Regions from separate parts of the Bradyrhizobium sp. 1(2017) genome, predicted to be linked through region 2. Evidence: predicted binding sites of a transcription regulator. Region 2 holds the regulator's gene; the other holds the start of a gene.
What was found. Region 2 encodes PhoB, which activates phosphate uptake and scavenging genes when phosphate is short. Its sites were predicted from a motif close to TGTCATNNANCTGTCAT; they were not measured.
Positions count from the first base shown of each region.

Region 1: HAP40_RS26165 (UDP-2,3-diacylglucosamine diphosphatase) is a predicted target of PhoB. The motif match lies at 3,357-3,373, and genes of this name have one in related genera.

Region 1 is NZ_CP050022.2:5,487,460-5,495,364, reverse strand. Features, by position in the region: gene HAP40_RS26180 (Lrp/AsnC ligand binding domain-containing protein) at 1-34, opposite strand, end outside; gene HAP40_RS26175 (PAS domain S-box protein) at 139-2,118, opposite strand; gene thiD (bifunctional hydroxymethylpyrimidine kinase/phosphomethylpyrimidine kinase) at 2,410-3,210, shown strand; gene HAP40_RS26165 (UDP-2,3-diacylglucosamine diphosphatase) at 3,397-4,209, shown strand; gene HAP40_RS26160 (glycosyltransferase family 4 protein) at 4,223-5,266, shown strand; gene HAP40_RS26155 (threonine/serine dehydratase) at 5,331-6,314, shown strand; gene HAP40_RS26150 (caspase family protein) at 6,495-7,905, opposite strand, start outside.
Region 2 is NZ_CP050022.2:7,510,961-7,518,865, reverse strand. Features, by position in the region: gene pstS (phosphate ABC transporter substrate-binding protein PstS) at 1-610, shown strand, start outside; gene pstC (phosphate ABC transporter permease subunit PstC) at 772-1,761, shown strand; gene pstA (phosphate ABC transporter permease PstA) at 1,766-2,611, shown strand; gene pstB (phosphate ABC transporter ATP-binding protein PstB) at 2,608-3,429, shown strand; gene phoU (phosphate signaling complex protein PhoU) at 3,441-4,157, shown strand; gene phoB (phosphate regulon transcriptional regulator PhoB) at 4,180-4,887, shown strand; gene HAP40_RS35625 (GcrA family cell cycle regulator) at 5,132-5,644, opposite strand; gene HAP40_RS35620 (aspartate aminotransferase family protein) at 6,115-7,323, shown strand; gene argF (ornithine carbamoyltransferase) at 7,323-7,905, shown strand, end outside.

The DNA of each region.
Region 1 (7,905 bases), 2.0 Mb from region 2:
GCTTGCATTTGATCTGGACGAAAAAGGGAACCATCGCGGTCACTCCGAAAGCATATCTGGCCGGCTAATAGGCCAAACCCGCCCGGATTTAGCAAGCGGGCGGCCGCCTGCACAAGCCGCCAGGCGCAGGTCCAGCGCTCAGGAGGCGAGGGCCGCCGCGGCGAATGCGTCCCGAAGCCGCTGCGCGAGCTCGGCCTTGCGGTAGGGCTTGGTCAGCACGATCGCTTGCGCATGCGCGCGGCCCTGCTCGACCAGGGTCTCCAGCGCATAGCCGGAGGTGAACAGGACGGGCAGGCCCGGGCGAATCCGCCGCGCCTGATCGGCAAGCTCCCAGCCGCTCATGCCCCCGGGCATCACGATGTCGGTGAACAGCATGTCGATGCCGGGGTCGGTGCGCAGCTGCTGTAACGCCTCCTTGCCGTTGACTGCCGCAACGACGCGATATCCGAGCGCTTCCACCCTGCGAATGACGGAGGAGCGAACGAAGGGATCGTCCTCGGCGATCAGGATCGTCTCGTATCCGCGCGGCGCTGTGTCCTCGCCTTCCGCAAGGTCGGCCTGCGATTCCCCCGCGGCGGCGTGCGGCAGGTAGATCCGGACCGTCGTGCCGAGGCCCGGCTCACTGTAGATCGAGACATGGCCGCCTGACTGCTTGGCAAAGCCATAGACCATGCTAAGGCCGAGGCCCGAGCCCTTGCCGACCTCCTTGGTGGTGAAGAACGGCTCGAAGGCGCGTGCGATGACGTCGACCGTCATGCCTTCGCCGTCGTCGGTGACCGAGATCAATGCGTAGGCGCCGGATGCAACCTCGGGGTGCAGGGCGCGATAGTCGTCGTCGATCGCGGTCAGCTCCGTGCTCAGCGTCAAATGCCCTCCTGCGGGCATGGCGTCCTGCGCGTTGAGCGCGAGATTGAGCACGGCGGATTCGAGCTGGGCGCGATCGGCAAATGCCATGATCGTGCCGGGACCGGAGCTCGTCCTGATCTCGATGTCTTCGCGCAAGGTGCGCTTGAGCAGCTTGAACATGGAATCGAGCAGGCCGCGGCAATCGATCATCTGCGGCTGGAGCAATTGGCGGCGGCTGAAGGCGAGCAGTCGCTGCGTCAGCTCGGCGCCCCGTTCGCCCGACTGGCAGATGTCGTCGGCAAACCGCTTGAGGTCGGGCCTGACCTTGAGCTGCTCGCTGAGATGCTCGGCGTTGCCGATGATGACGGTCAACAGATTGTTGAAATCGTGGGCGATGCCGCCGGAGAGCTGGCCGACCGTTTCCATCTTCTGCGCCTGCTGCAGCTGCTGCTCGGTCAGCTTGCGTGCGGTCAGGTCGTGGATGATGCCGACGAAGATCAGCTCGCCGTCCTGCCGCGCCTTGCCCACCGACAGGTCCATCGGAAAGGTCGATCCATCCCTGTGCTGGCCGACTGCCTCGCCGCCGGTCGCAAAATGCCGCGCGGGATTGTCGGACCCGGCGGCCGGCTCGGGCATCAGCATGCCGACGTTCCGGCCCATGACCTCGTTTGCCCGATAGCCGAACAGGCGCTCGCAGGCGGGATTGAACAGCAGGATGCGGTCCTGCGCGTCGAACAGGATGACGCCGTCCACTGCGGTCTCGACGATCGCGGTGAGACGCGCCACGCTGTCGCGCATCGCGCGCTGGGCCTCGCCGACCTGCTGCAGCAGCAGCGTCGCGTCGCGGCTCTTGATCTCCTCTTCCTCGAGCGCGGCCTGGACCTGCCGAAGCTCGAACGGAGAAGGGATCGTCAGAATCTTCGGCAGCAGCGGCCAGAGCGCAGCGGCGGTGAAGACGGACGCGACCGCCGTGGCCGCCTTGACGATGCCCTCGATGCCGTAGATCGGGACCCATAGCGTGTAGATCGACAGCACGTGGGTCAGGCCGCACGCCATGATGAAGATCGCGAACGCCCAATACACCCAGCCGAATTTGAGGTCACGCCGCTTGGTAACGAGGATCGCGAGGGCAAACGGGATCGAAAAATAGGCGGCCGCGATGCAGGTGTCGGCAACGACATGGAGCCAGATCAGCTCGGGTTCCCACAACAGGCAGATGCCGTGCGGCGACAGCATCGAGGAGTCGAGGAGACGTTCAAGAAAGGCCCACATAATTCCACCCGGGAAAACGTGCGAGCCGGGGGGCGGCTCGCGCAATTGGCGTCGCTGGACGATTTCACCACCTAACGTCTCACTCATCGCTGTGGAGGCCAAGGGCAGGCTGGCAAGGCTATGGCGAGGCTCGATTTTTCAAGGCCGTACGATTGCGCGGGCCATGCCGCGCGGGTCGCAGACGCAGCTGCTGCCGCGAATCATCGTTGCTGCGCCCCCTCACGCTTGCTGGGGTTCCACGGTCGCGCTAGGACAGGTCATGACCTTGTCCTCAAGCAAATGCGTTCCGCGATGACGACCCCGGTCGCACTCACCATCGCCGGCTCCGATTCCAGCGGCGGCGCCGGCATCCAGGCGGACCTGAAGACGTTTGCCGCGCTCGGCGTCTATGGCGCCTCCGCGATCACGGCGCTGACGGCGCAGAACACGCGCGGCGTCACGGGCATTCACGCGGTGCCGGCGGAGTTCGTCACCGCGCAGATCGACGCGGTGTTTTCCGATCTCGATGTCGGCGCCGTGAAGATCGGCATGGTGGCGCAGGTCGCGAGCATCGAAGCCATCGCGGCCGCGCTGTCGCGCTGGGCGCCCCGTCACGTGGTGCTCGATCCCGTGATGGTGGCGACATCAGGCGACCGGCTGCTGGCCGCCGAGGCCGTCGAGGCCCTCCGCACGAGGCTGATCCCGCTGGCGTCGGTGATCACGCCGAACCTGCCCGAGGCCGCCGCGCTGCTCGACGAGCCGGTCGCGGCCAGCGAGGCCGCGATCGAAAGCCAGGGACGCCGCCTGCTGGCGCTGGGCTGCCGTGCCGTCCTGGTGAAGGGCGGGCACGGGGTGGGCGCCGAGAGCGTCGACTATCTGGTCGACGCCGACAACACCATCGCGCTCGCTGCGCCCCGCATCGCCACCGCGAATACCCATGGCACCGGCTGCTCGCTGTCGTCGGCGGTCGCGGCGGGGTTGGCCAAGGGCGAGAACCTCGAGCAGGCCGTGCGCCATGCCAAGGCCTGGATCAGCGCGGCGATCGGTGCCGCTGACCGTTTCAGCGTCGGTCACGGCCACGGGCCGATCCATCATCTCCACAGATTTTATTGAGGATGGCCACCGCCCTCAAAGGGAGGTGGGGTTCTTACGGCACTCCCTGCGGCGCCATGTCGCCTGATTGTCGCATGCGACTGATATTCGCGGGCAGGGCGAGGCGAGGTTTGATTCGTATCTGAGGGTGCCTCAAGGGTTCAATCGGTCATCCCCCTGTCACGGGACATTGTTACAGGCTGGCGCATGGGAAGTTACGATGTGAGTGACGAGAGCCCGGAGCGGCGCTTTCGCACGTTGTTCATCTCCGACGTTCATCTCGGAGCCCGCGGTTCTCAAGCCGATCTTCTGCTCGACTTCCTGCGCTACCACGATGCAGACACCATCTATCTCGTCGGCGACATCGTGGACGGCTGGGCGCTGAAATCGAGCTGGCACTGGCCGCAATCGCACAACGACCTCGTCCAGAAGCTGCTGCGCAAGGCGCGCAAGGGCGCCAAGGTCATCTACATTCCCGGCAATCACGACGAGTTCCTGCGCAACTATTACGGCACTCATTTCGGCGGCATCGACGTCGTCGAGAACACCGTCCATACCGGCGTCGACGGCAAGCGCTATCTCGTCATCCACGGCGACATCTTCGACCTCGTGGTGCAGAACGCCCGCTGGCTCGCCCATCTCGGCGACAAGGCCTACGACTTCGCGATCCAGATGAATCGCTTCGTCAACTTCTTCCGCCGCCTGTTCGGCGTGCCCTATTGGTCGCTGTCGCAATGGGCCAAGCAGAAGGTCAAGAACGCCGTCAACTATATCGGTGCGTTCGAGCAGGCGCTCGCTGCCGAGGCACGACGCCACGACGCCGACGGCGTGATCTGCGGCCACATCCATTACGCCGTCATCCGCGACGAGGGCGGTATCCGCTACATGAACTGCGGCGACTGGGTCGAGAGCTGCACCGCGCTGGTCGAGCACGACGACGGCCATTTCGAGATCATCACCTGGGCGGATCAGTCGCAGAAGCCGGCACAAGTCCCTCAGGTCGCAGCCAGAGCTGCATGACAAGGGCCACTTGATGCGCATTCTGGTCGCGACCGACGCCTGGCACCCGCAAGTCAACGGTGTGGTTCGGACGCTGACCAAGCTCGCCGACGCCGGCAAGAGCCTCGGCGTCGAGTTCACGTTCCTGACGCCGCAATCGTTTCGCACCTTCGCCATGCCGAGCTACCGCGACGTGCGTCTCGCCATGCCGCGCCCGGCGCGGATCGCGAGGCTGATCGAAGAAGCGCGCCCGGACAGCATCCACATTGCGACGGAAGGGCCGATCGGCCTGATGGTCCGCCGCTACTGCCGCCAGCGCAAGCTGCCCTTCACGACCAGCTTCCATACCCGCTTTCCCGAATATGTCCGCGCCCGGGTGCCGGTGCCGGGCTCGCTGATCTGGCGGGCGCTGCGCCGTTTCCACAGCCCCAGCCGCGCCGTGATGGCGGCGACCCCCGCGCTCGCCCGCGAGCTGACCGAGCGCGGTTTCGACAATGTCGTGCTGTGGCCGCGCGGTGTCGACACCCAGCTGTTCCATCCGCGCCCCATCGATCTCTGCCTGCCGGCGCCGGTGTTCCTGTCGGTCGGCCGCGTCGCCGTGGAGAAGAACCTCGAGGCGTTCCTCGACCTCGATCTGCCCGGCACCAAGGTGATCGTCGGCGACGGACCGGCGCGTGCCGCGCTCGAAGAGGCCTATCCCGAGGCGATTTTCCTCGGCGAGAAGCACGGCGAGGCGCTGGCGGAAATCTATGCCGCGGCCGACGTCTTCGTGTTCCCGAGCAAGACAGACACGTTCGGCCTCGTGCTGCTGGAGGCGCTCGCGAGCGGCCTGCCGGTCGCCGCCTTCCCGGTGAAGGGGCCTCGCGACGTGATCGGCCAAGCACCGGTCGGCGCCCTCGATCACGATCTCCGCAACGCCTGCCTTGCCGCGCTCGACATTTCCCGTCAGGACTGCGTGGCCTTCGCCGCCAATTACACCTGGGAAGCCTCGGCCCGGGTCTTTATCGACAGCATCCAGGCGGCCGGCGCGGTGCTGCCCGGCCGACACGGCGGGGAACAGCCGCGCTTTGTGGCCTGATCGGGAAGAAACCTCTCGCGGAGGTGTCTTGCCCGGCCCTCATTGGCCGCGATAACATTGCGCCATGTCCGAACAGCTCCTCCCGGTCGGCCCTGCCGACATCGATGCCGCGGCGCGGGTGATCGCGCCTTACGCCATCCGCACCCCGCTGTTGTCCTTTCCCGTGCTCAACGAGCGTGTCGGGGCGAAGGTCTTTCTGAAGCCGGAGATGCTCCAGCGCACCGGCTCCTTCAAGTTCCGCGGCGCCTTCAACAAGGTGTTCTCGATCCCGCAGGACAAGCGGGCCGGCGGCGTCGTCGCGTTCTCCTCGGGCAATCATGCCCAGGGCGTGGCGGCCGCGGCAAAGATCCTGGACATGCAGGCGACCATCGTGATGCCGGCGGATGCGCCGCTGTCGAAGCGCGAGCGCACCAAATCCTATGGCGCCGAGGTCGTGCTGTACGATCGGGACCGCGACGACCGCGAGGCGATTTCGCGCGGCATCGCCGAGAAGCGCGGCGCGACGCTGGTCAAGCCGTATGACGATCCCTTCGTGATCGCGGGGCAGGGCACGGCCGGCCGCGAGATCGCGGAGGACATGGCGGGCCTCGGCCTTGCCCCCGACATCGTGGTGGCGCCGGCCTCGGGCGGCGGCCTGATCGCGGGTGTCGCCACCGCCGTGAAGGCACGTTATCCGCAGGCACAAATCGTGGTGGCCGAGCCCGAGGCGTTCGACGATCACGGCATTTCGCTGACCGCAGGCCACCGTGAGCCGCATCCGCCGGCGGGCCGCACCATCTGCGACGCGCTGATGGCCCTGATGCCCGGCGAGATGACGTTCGCGATCAACAGCAAGCTGCTCGCGCGCGGCGTGACCGCATCGGACAAGGAAGTCGGCGCGGCCGTCGCCTTTGCCTATCGCGAGCTCAAGCTCGTTGTGGAGCCCGGCGGTGCGGTCGGCCTTGCCGCGCTGCTCGCCGGACGCCTCGACGTCGCCGGCAGGAACGTCGTCATCGTGCTCTCCGGCGGCAATGTCGACGCGGATCTGTTCGCCGAGCTGGTGGCTTAGTCGTCATTCCGGGGCTCGCGAAGCGAGAGCCCGGACTCCATCTTCCCACCGACGCTGCCGCATAATGGATTTCCGGGTCTGCGCCTCTCGGCGCATCCCGGAATGAACCCGTTAGGAGCTGAGACGAAGACGGGGCGGAGCATCGCTGTTCCGCCCCTTTGTCGTGCGCGCCTTGCGCAATCAGCGCATGAAGCCGCCGCGACGGTTGCCGCCGCCATTCATGCTCGGCGCCTGGTTCATCGACTGCCGGAAGTTGTTGTTGCTGCTGACCATGCGGCTCGGCATCGTGTTGACCTGCGGGCGATGGTTCTGCACGTTGTTCTGCACCTGCACCCTGGTCGCCGGATTGTTCGTGATCTTCACACCGTTGTTGATGCGGATCGGGCGGTTCTGCGTCTGAACGTTGACCGGCTTCGACTCGATGTTCGAGCCACCCTTGCCGACATTCACGGGCATGCTCACGATCTTGCCCGGCTTGCCGTTGGCATTGCTGCCATTCGGGGTGTTGGTCGCCGGCAAGGTGACGATCTTGCCAATGCCGCCGTTGGTCTTGGTCGCGTTGGTCGGCGCCGGCAGGGTGACGATCTTGCCCGGGGCCTGCGACGGCGTGCCGTTTGGCTGGTTGTTGCCGCCCGGCAGATTGACGATCTGGCCGCCATTGCCGAGCTTGCCGTCGAGCGGCTTCTGCAGGACCGGCAGGTTGCCGCCCATCTGCGCACCGCCATTGCCCTGCGGCATCAGCGGCATGTATTTGGGCTGGCCGAGATTGCCGATCTTGAGCGTCGGAGCGATGTTCTGGGGCGCCAGGAACTTGGTCGCCTGCAGCAACGGGATCTGCTTCGGCTGCGCCTGCAGCTTCAGCGCCATTTGCGCATAGGGGCTGTTGCCATAACTGTCATAGAAGCTCTTGTAGCCGAGCGGGGAGTTCGCGAGCACCGCCTTGTGCCAGGCCTGCGTGAGCAGGAGGTTGTTGAGCAGCCAGCGGATATGGTCGCACAGCGGGTCGTGCGGGTACATCCGGATGAACTCCTGATAGTACTCCGGCCGGCCCTCGGACACGACATAGTCATAGGCTTGCCGGGTCGAGCGGCTTGGCAGGTTGGAGGCCATCTGCACGACGGGCGTATTCACCGGCGCGCGGTTGGCGGCAATTGCGGTGTCGCCGAAGAAGGTGAAGTCGGAGGTCAGCGACGAACTCTCCCACGGGATCTGCGCGCCGCTGGTGGTCTGGTTCACCTGGAGCCGCACGCGCTTGAACAGCTGCTCGATCGGCACGTTGGGCTCGCGCGCGACGTTCAGGAACGCCTGCGTGTAGGGGCTGTGACCGCCCGTGCCGTCGAGCGCCTCGGCGCCCGGCGCGGTCGAGTAGCCGACGATCGAGCCGTTCGGCGCATCGACGATGGCCAAGCCCCGGCCGGCGTCGTTGACCTCCGGGAACGGGTTGTTGCGGCAGGCATCGAGGATGACGATGCGCATGCGGCTCGGGATCGTCTCCAGCGTCGACATCACGTCGACCAGACGCACCGAATTGTTGACGAGCTCGGTCGGGCTCGAGACCTTGGCGTCGACGGGAACGAGATAATTCTCACCG
Region 2 (7,905 bases):
CGCGATCAAGAAGCTCAATCCGAACGTGAAGCTGCCGTCGGACGCGATCACCGTGGTCCGCCGTTCGGATGGTTCGGGCACCACCTTCAACTTCACCAACTACCTCTCCAAGGCCAGCGCGGACTGGAAGAGCAAGATCGGCGAGGGCACCGCGGTCGAGTGGCCGGTCGGCGTCGGCGCCAAGGGCAACGAAGGCGTGTCGGGCAACATCAGCCAGACCAAGAACTCGATCGGCTATGTCGAGTACGCCTATGCCAAGCAGAACAAGCTGACCTACGCCGGTCTCGTCAACAAGGCCGGCAAGCCCGTGCAGCCGACCGTCGAGGCCTTCCAGGCGGCCGCCTCCAATGCCGACTGGTCCAAGGCTCCCGGCTACTACGTCATCCTGACCGACCAGCCCGGCGACAAGTCCTGGCCGATCACGGCGGCGACCTTCATCCTCATGCACAAGTCGGCCACCGACAAGGCGGCCTCGCAGGAAGCCATCAAGTTCTTCCGCTGGGCCTTCAAGAACGGCGGCAAGATGGCTGAGGATCTCGACTACATCCCGATGCCCGACAGCGTCGTGCAGCAGGTGGAGAAGACCTGGGCTGCCGAGATCAAGAGCTGAGCGCGCTCTCTCGCGTCCCCGCCACGGCGCAGCCAGAGGTGCTGCGCCGCTGACCGGGGCCCACAAGAACCAGCCCCGGATCGGCGAGCGCCGCATCCGGGGCACCGAACCACAAAAACAAGCGTATACATAAACGGGTACAGGGGATCGGCGTGGCAGATATGGCCGTTCAGAGCGATGTAATCGACAGCGCCGGACCTTACGATCGCGCCAAGGCCTTGGGCGCGTTCAAGCTCGGCGACGTCACCTTCTATTGGATCACACGGCTTTCCGCGATCTCGGTGCTGCTGATCCTCGGCGGCATCATCATCTCCTTGATCGTCGGCGCCTTCCCGGCGATCAAGGAATACGGCCTGCCGTTTCTGTGGACGCAGCGCTGGGCCCCATCGGCCGATCCGCCCGTGCTCGGCGCGCTCGGGCCGATATACGGCACGCTCGTCACCTCCTTCATTGCGATGCTGATCGCCATTCCGGTCGGTCTCGGCATTGCGATCTTCCTCACCGAGCTCTGCCCGCAATGGCTGCGCCGCCCGATCGGCATGGCGGTCGAGCTGCTCGCCGGCATTCCCTCGATCATCTACGGCATGTGGGGCTTCTTCGTGCTCGGCCCGTTCCTGGCCAACACCTTCCAGCCGTTCATGATCAAGATCTTCGACGGCGTCCCCGTGCTGGGCGCGATCTTCGCAGGGCCCCCATCCTATCTCAGCCTGTTCAACGCCGCGCTGATCCTCGCCATCATGGTGCTGCCCTTCATTACGTCGATCTCGGTCGACGTCTTCAAGACGGTGCCGCCGGTGCTGAAGGAAGCCGCCTACGGCGTCGGCTGCACCACCTGGGAGGTCGTCCGCAGCGTGGTGATCCCCTACACCCGCGTCGGCATCATCGGCGGCGTCATGCTGGCGCTGGGCCGCGCGCTGGGTGAGACCATGGCGGTGACCTTCATCATCGGCAATTCGTTCCGCATCTCCTCGTCGATCTTCGCGCCGGGCACGACGATTTCGGCGGCGATCGCCTCCGAATTCGCCGAGAGCGACGGCCTGCACCAGTCCGGACTGATCCTGCTCGGCCTCCTGCTGTTCGTGCTGACGTTCTTCGTGCTCGCGGCCGCGCGGTTGATGCTGCTGCGCCTGGAAACCAAGGCCGGGAAGTGAAGCCATGAACCCGATCTATTCACGCCGCCGCCGCTGGGACATCGTCATTCGCGGGCTCTGCATTGCAGCCGCCGCCTTCGGCGTCACCTGGCTCGCACTGATCCTGGCCACGCTGCTCTACAACGGCCTGGCCGGGCTCAACCTCCAGGTCTTTACCGAAAACACGCCGCCGCCCGGATCGAACGAGGGCGGCCTGCTCAACGCCATCGTCGGCTCGCTGATCATGACCGTGATCGGCGTCGGCATCGGCGCGCCGCTCGGCCTGTTCGCCGGCACCTATCTTGCCGAGTACGGCCGCAACGACAAGCTGACCTCGGTCATCCGCTTCATCAACGACATCCTCCTGTCGGCGCCCTCGATCATCATCGGCCTGTTCATCTATGGCGCCGTGGTGGTGCCGATGCGCGGCTTCTCGGCCATCGCCGGCGCGCTGGCGCTCGCCGTGATCGTGATCCCGGTCGTGGTGCGCACCACCGAAGACATGCTGCTGCTGGTGCCGAACCCGCTGCGCGAGGCGGCCTCCGCGCTCGGCCTGCCGCGCTCGCTGGTGATCAAGCGCATCGCCTATCGTGCCGCGCGTTCAGGCCTCATCACCGGCGTGCTGCTGGCGACGGCCCGCGTCGCGGGCGAGACCGCGCCGCTGTTGTTCACGGCGCTGTCGAACCAGTTCTTCAGTCTCGGCCTGAACAAGACGATGGCGAACCTGCCGGTCACCATCAATAACTTCGTGCAGAGCCCCTACGAATATTGGAAGCAACTCGCCTGGAGCGGCGCGCTGCTCATTACCCTGACCGTGCTTGCCTTGAACATTGGCGCGCGCATCCTTGGCGCCGAGAGGACCGCAAAATGAGTGAAATGTCTGTTTCCGTAAGTGCGCCGACCGTTCATCCCGGCTCGCAGCCGCTGCCCGAGGCCCCTGCCAAGGTCACCGTGCGCAATCTCAATTTCTATTACGGCGAGCATCACGCGCTGAAGAACATCAATCTGACGCTCGGCACCAACCGCGTCACGGCCTTCATCGGCCCATCGGGCTGCGGCAAGTCGACCCTGCTGCGCATCTTCAACCGGATGTACGATCTCTATCCGGGCCAGCGCGCCGCCGGCCAGCTTTTGCTCGACCAGACCAACATCCTCGATCCCAAGCTGGACCTCAATCTGCTGCGCGCCCGTGTCGGCATGGTGTTCCAGAAGCCGACGCCGTTCCCGATGACGATCTACGAGAACATCGCCTTCGGCATCCGCCTCTACGAGAAGATCTCGAAGTCGGAGATGGACGACCGCGTCGAGAAGGCGCTGCGCGGCGGCGCGTTGTGGAACGAGGTCAAGGACAAGCTCAACGCCTCCGGCCTGTCGCTCTCCGGCGGCCAGCAACAGCGCCTCTGCATTGCCCGCACGGTCGCGGTGCGGCCCGAGGTGATCCTGTTCGACGAGCCCTGCTCGGCGCTCGATCCGATCTCGACTGCCAAGGTCGAGGAGCTGATCCAGGAATTGTCCGAGAATTACACGATCGCGATCGTCACCCACAACATGCAGCAGGCGGCACGCGTCTCCGACAAGACCGCCTTCATGTATCTGGGCGAGCTGATCGAGTTCGACGACACCAGCAAGATCTTCACGTCGCCGACCGATCGGCGCACGCAGGATTACATCACCGGCCGGTTCGGCTGAGGAGACGGGACATGGGTTCTGAACATACCGCAAAGGCCTTCGACACCGACCTCCAGGAGCTCACCCGCCTGGTCGCAGAGATGGGCGGCATCGCCGAGCGCATGATCGTCGATTCCGTCGACGCGCTGATCCGCCGCGATGTCGCGCTCGGCCAGCGCGTCGTCACCATCGACGCCGAGCTCGATGCGCTGCAGAAGCGCATCGAGGAGCGCGCCGTGCTCACCATCGCCCGGCGCCAGCCGATGGCGGTGGATTTGCGCGAGATCGTCGGCGCCATGCGCGTCGCGACCGATCTCGAGCGCATCGGCGACCTCGCCAAGAACATGGGCAAGCGCGTCGCGGCGCTGGAGACGGACTTCCATCCGCTGAAACTGTTCCGCGGCCTCGAGCACATGACCGATCTCGTGCAGCAGCAGGTCAAGTCGGTGCTGGACGCCTATGCCGCGCACGACCTGCCGGCGGCGATGGCGGTGTGGAAGGGCGACGAGGAAGTCGATGCCATCTGCACCTCGCTGTTCCGCGAGCTCCTCACCTACATGATGGAGGATCCGCGCAACATTTCGTTCTGCATCCATCTGATGTTCTGCGCCAAGAATATCGAGCGGATCGGCGATCACGCCACCAACATCGCCGAGACCGTGTTCTACATGATCGAGGGGCAGGCGATCACCGACAAGCGGCCGAAGGGCGACATGACGACCTTCGCCACGACGGTCCCGAATACCTGATTGCTTAAGGAGCGACGACCACATGGGCGCACGCATTATGGTGGTTGAAGACGAGGAAGCTCTCACCGAGCTTCTGCGTTACAACCTCGAAGGCGACGGCTATGACGTGGAGACGGTGATGCGCGGCGACGACGCCGACACCCGCCTCAAGGAACACATCCCCGATCTGATCGTGCTCGACTGGATGCTGCCGGGGCTATCGGGCATCGAGCTGTGCCGGCGGTTGCGCACCCGTCCCGAGACCAAGCAGCTTCCTATCATCATGCTCACCGCGCGTGGCGAGGAGAGCGAGCGGGTGCGGGGGCTCGCGACCGGCGCCGACGACTACATCGTCAAGCCGTTCTCGGTGCCGGAGCTGCTGGCGCGCGTGAAGGGCCTTCTGCGGCGGGCAAGCCCGGAGCGGCTGGCCACCGTGCTCGCCTATGGCGACATCGAGCTCGACCGCGACAAGCGCCGCGTGGCGCGCTCGGGCCGGCCGATCGATCTCGGCCCGACCGAATATCGCCTGCTTGAGTTCTTCCTGGAGCATCCCGGCCGCGTGTTCTCGCGCGAGCAGCTGCTCGACAGCGTCTGGGGCCGCGACATCTACATCGACGAACGCACCGTCGACGTCCACATCGGCCGCCTGCGCAAGCTGCTCAATCTCGGCCGCGAGCAGGACCCGATCCGCACCGTTCGCGGCGCAGGCTATGCGCTCGATGATCGGTTCGCGAAGGCCGAGCAGACGTAAGGTTTACGAGCTTTTGGTTGGCAGCTGTGTCCACAATCTCAGCTGTCGTCCCGGGGCGCGCGCTGCGCGAGCCCGGGACCCACAACCACAGGACGTGGCTTGACGAAGACTCGGAGTGACCATCTCGCGCAACAATTGCGCGCCTTGTGGTTATGGATCCCCGCGTTCGCGGGGATGGCACCGAGGAGTTGGAGCCGTCATCGTGTGACGGCTGCAGTCTTGTCGATCAGAGAATTGCTCTAACTCACCGCGTGCTCGGCTTGGCCGGTGCACGCCGGCGATCGGCGGCCGGCTGATAGGCGACGCGCGAGTGCTGGGCGCAGTAGGGCAGGCCGGACAACGCCTTGCCGCCGCAGAAGAAGAAGTCCGGGCTCGAGGGATCGCCGACCGGCCAGTGGCAGGTCGCCTCGTTCAATTCCAGCAGCGACAGCCGCTGGCTCATCGGCACCACGTTGTCGTAGGTGACGGGCTCGGCCTCAACCTCGACCTCGAAGGCTTGGGCCAGCGCGGTGTTGCCGCGCGAGATCGGACGGGTCACTCGCATCATATGCTGCGCCGGGCGCGCCTTGCGCGGCCGGGGCGCGGCAGACGACGGACTCTTGGCGCGGCCGGACAGGCCGAGCCTGTGGACTTTGCCGATCACGGCATTGCGGGTCACATTGCCGAGCTCGGCCGCGATCTGGCTGGCCGAAAGTCCGGCCTCCCAGAGCTTTTTCAGCTGCTCGACGCGATCGTCGGACCAGGTCAAAACCGTCATTGCACCCTTTCCCTCGCTGCCAGGCCAGCCATCCTGGGGCCTCACAGCGAATGCCTAAGCCTTGAAAAACCCGTGCCGCCAGAATCCCTTAAGGCTCGCCGGGCGCGTGACTAACGCCCGAACGTTTACGCCGGTACATGAGGACTCTTGGGATCAGAACCGCTGCACGAGATGTCGTATCTGACAGGCCAAACGCTACAATATGGCGTGACTCCCGCGCAAGAGTCCGCCGACTCGCTTCCACATGTTCCGTGGTGAAAACCCCGCAAAATCGGCACCGCAAGACTACGGATTCAGCGTTTCGCCAGGCTTTCCGGGCGGCATTGACACCCGTCTTGCCAGGCATAAGATAGTGACGCGTGCCGCCCTTAAAAGGCGGCACGTTTCGTTTTCCGGACCGGTCGATGGTGCGCTGCGCAAGGCATGCCAGGCAGGTCTCAACGTCCAAATTCAACATCCAAGTGATGATCATGACCAACAGCGCCGCGCCGCATCTGCTTCCCGTTTTTGCCAGGGCCGACCTTGGTTTCGAGCGCGGCGAGGGCTGCTGGCTGATTGCGACCAATGGCGATCGCTATCTCGATTTCACGTCGGGTGTTGCGGTGAACGCGCTCGGCCATTGTCATCCGGCGCTGGTCAAGGCCTTGCAGGAGCAGGCGACGAAGCTCTGGCACATGTCGAACCTGTTCCAGAGCCCGGACGGCGAGAAGCTCGCTGCGCGTCTGTGCCATGAGAGCTTTGCCGACTTCGTTTTCTTCTGCAATTCCGGTGCGGAGGCGCTGGAAGGTGTGGTCAAGCTGGTCCGCCATCATCACTTCTCCAAGGGCCATCCGGAACGTTATCGCATCATCACCTTCGAAGGCGCCTTCCACGGCCGCACGCTGGCAACGCTGGCCGCGACGGGATCCGCAAAATATCTCGAAGGTTTCGGCCCGCCGATGGACGGCTTCGACCAGGTCGCGCACGGCGATATCGAGGCCGTGAAGAAAGCGATCGGTCCGCAGACAGCCGGCATCCTGATCGAGCCGATCCAGGGCGAGGGCGGCGTGCGTTCGTCAACGCCGGCCTTCCTCAAAGCGCTGCGCCAGCTTTGCGACGAGAAGGGCTTGCTGCTCGCCTTCGACGAGGTCCAGACCGGCATGGGCCGCACCGGCGATCTCTTTGCCTATAGGCGCACAGGCGTCACGCCTGACGTGATGTCGCTGGCCAAAGCGCTTGGCGGCGGCTTCCCGATCGGCGCGGTGCTGGCGACCGCTGAGGCGGCTTCCGGCATGGGTCCCGGCTCGCACGGTTCGACCTTCGGCGGCAATCCGCTCGCGATATCGGCTGCGAACGCCGTGCTCGACGTCATGCTCAAGCCCGGCTTCTTCGATCACGTGCAGAAGATGTCGCTGTTGCTGAAGCAGAAGCTCGCCTCCGTGATCGATCGTCATCCCGATGTCGTCAGCGAAGTCCGCGGCGAGGGTCTCCTGATCGGTATCAAGGCGGTGGTGCCGTCGGGCGATCTCGTCGCCGCCTTGCGCAACGAAAAGCTGCTCACCGTCGGCGCCGGCGACAATGTCGTGCGCTTCCTGCCGCCTCTGATCGTCACCGAGGCCGAGATCGAGGACAGCGTCGGGCGGCTCGAGCGTGCCTGCGCAGCGATCTCGTCCAGTCAGACCAAGCGGGCGGCAAGCTGATGAGCAACTCGCCGAAACACTTCCTCGACATCAACGAGCTCCCGTTGTCGGAGCTCAAGCGCATGCTCGCCGCATCCTCCGCCATGAAGGCGAAGCAGAAGGCGCACCAGCCGGTCCGGCCGCTCGAAGGCAAGACGCTGGCGATGATCTTCGAGCGCCCCTCGACGCGGACGCGGGTGTCGTTCGATGTGGCCATGCGCCAGCTCGGCGGCGAGCCGATCATGCTCACCGGCGCCGAGATGCAGCTCGGTCGCGGCGAGACCATCGCCGACACCGCGCGTGTGCTGTCGCGCTATGTCGACGCCATCATGATCCGCATCCTTAATCACGAGGCGCTGCTGGAGCTTGCTGCCCATGCGACCGTGCCCGTCATCAACGGCCTGACGCGGCGCTCGCATCCCTGCCAGGTGATGGCCGACCTCATGACCTACGAGGAGCATCGCGGCCCCATCGAGGGCAAGACGGTGGCCTGGACCGGCGACGACAACAACGTGCTGGCATCCTGGGCTCACGCCGCCGAGCGCTTCAAGTTCCAGCTTAATGTCGCGACGCCGCCGGAGCTCGCCCCCAAGAAGGTGATGC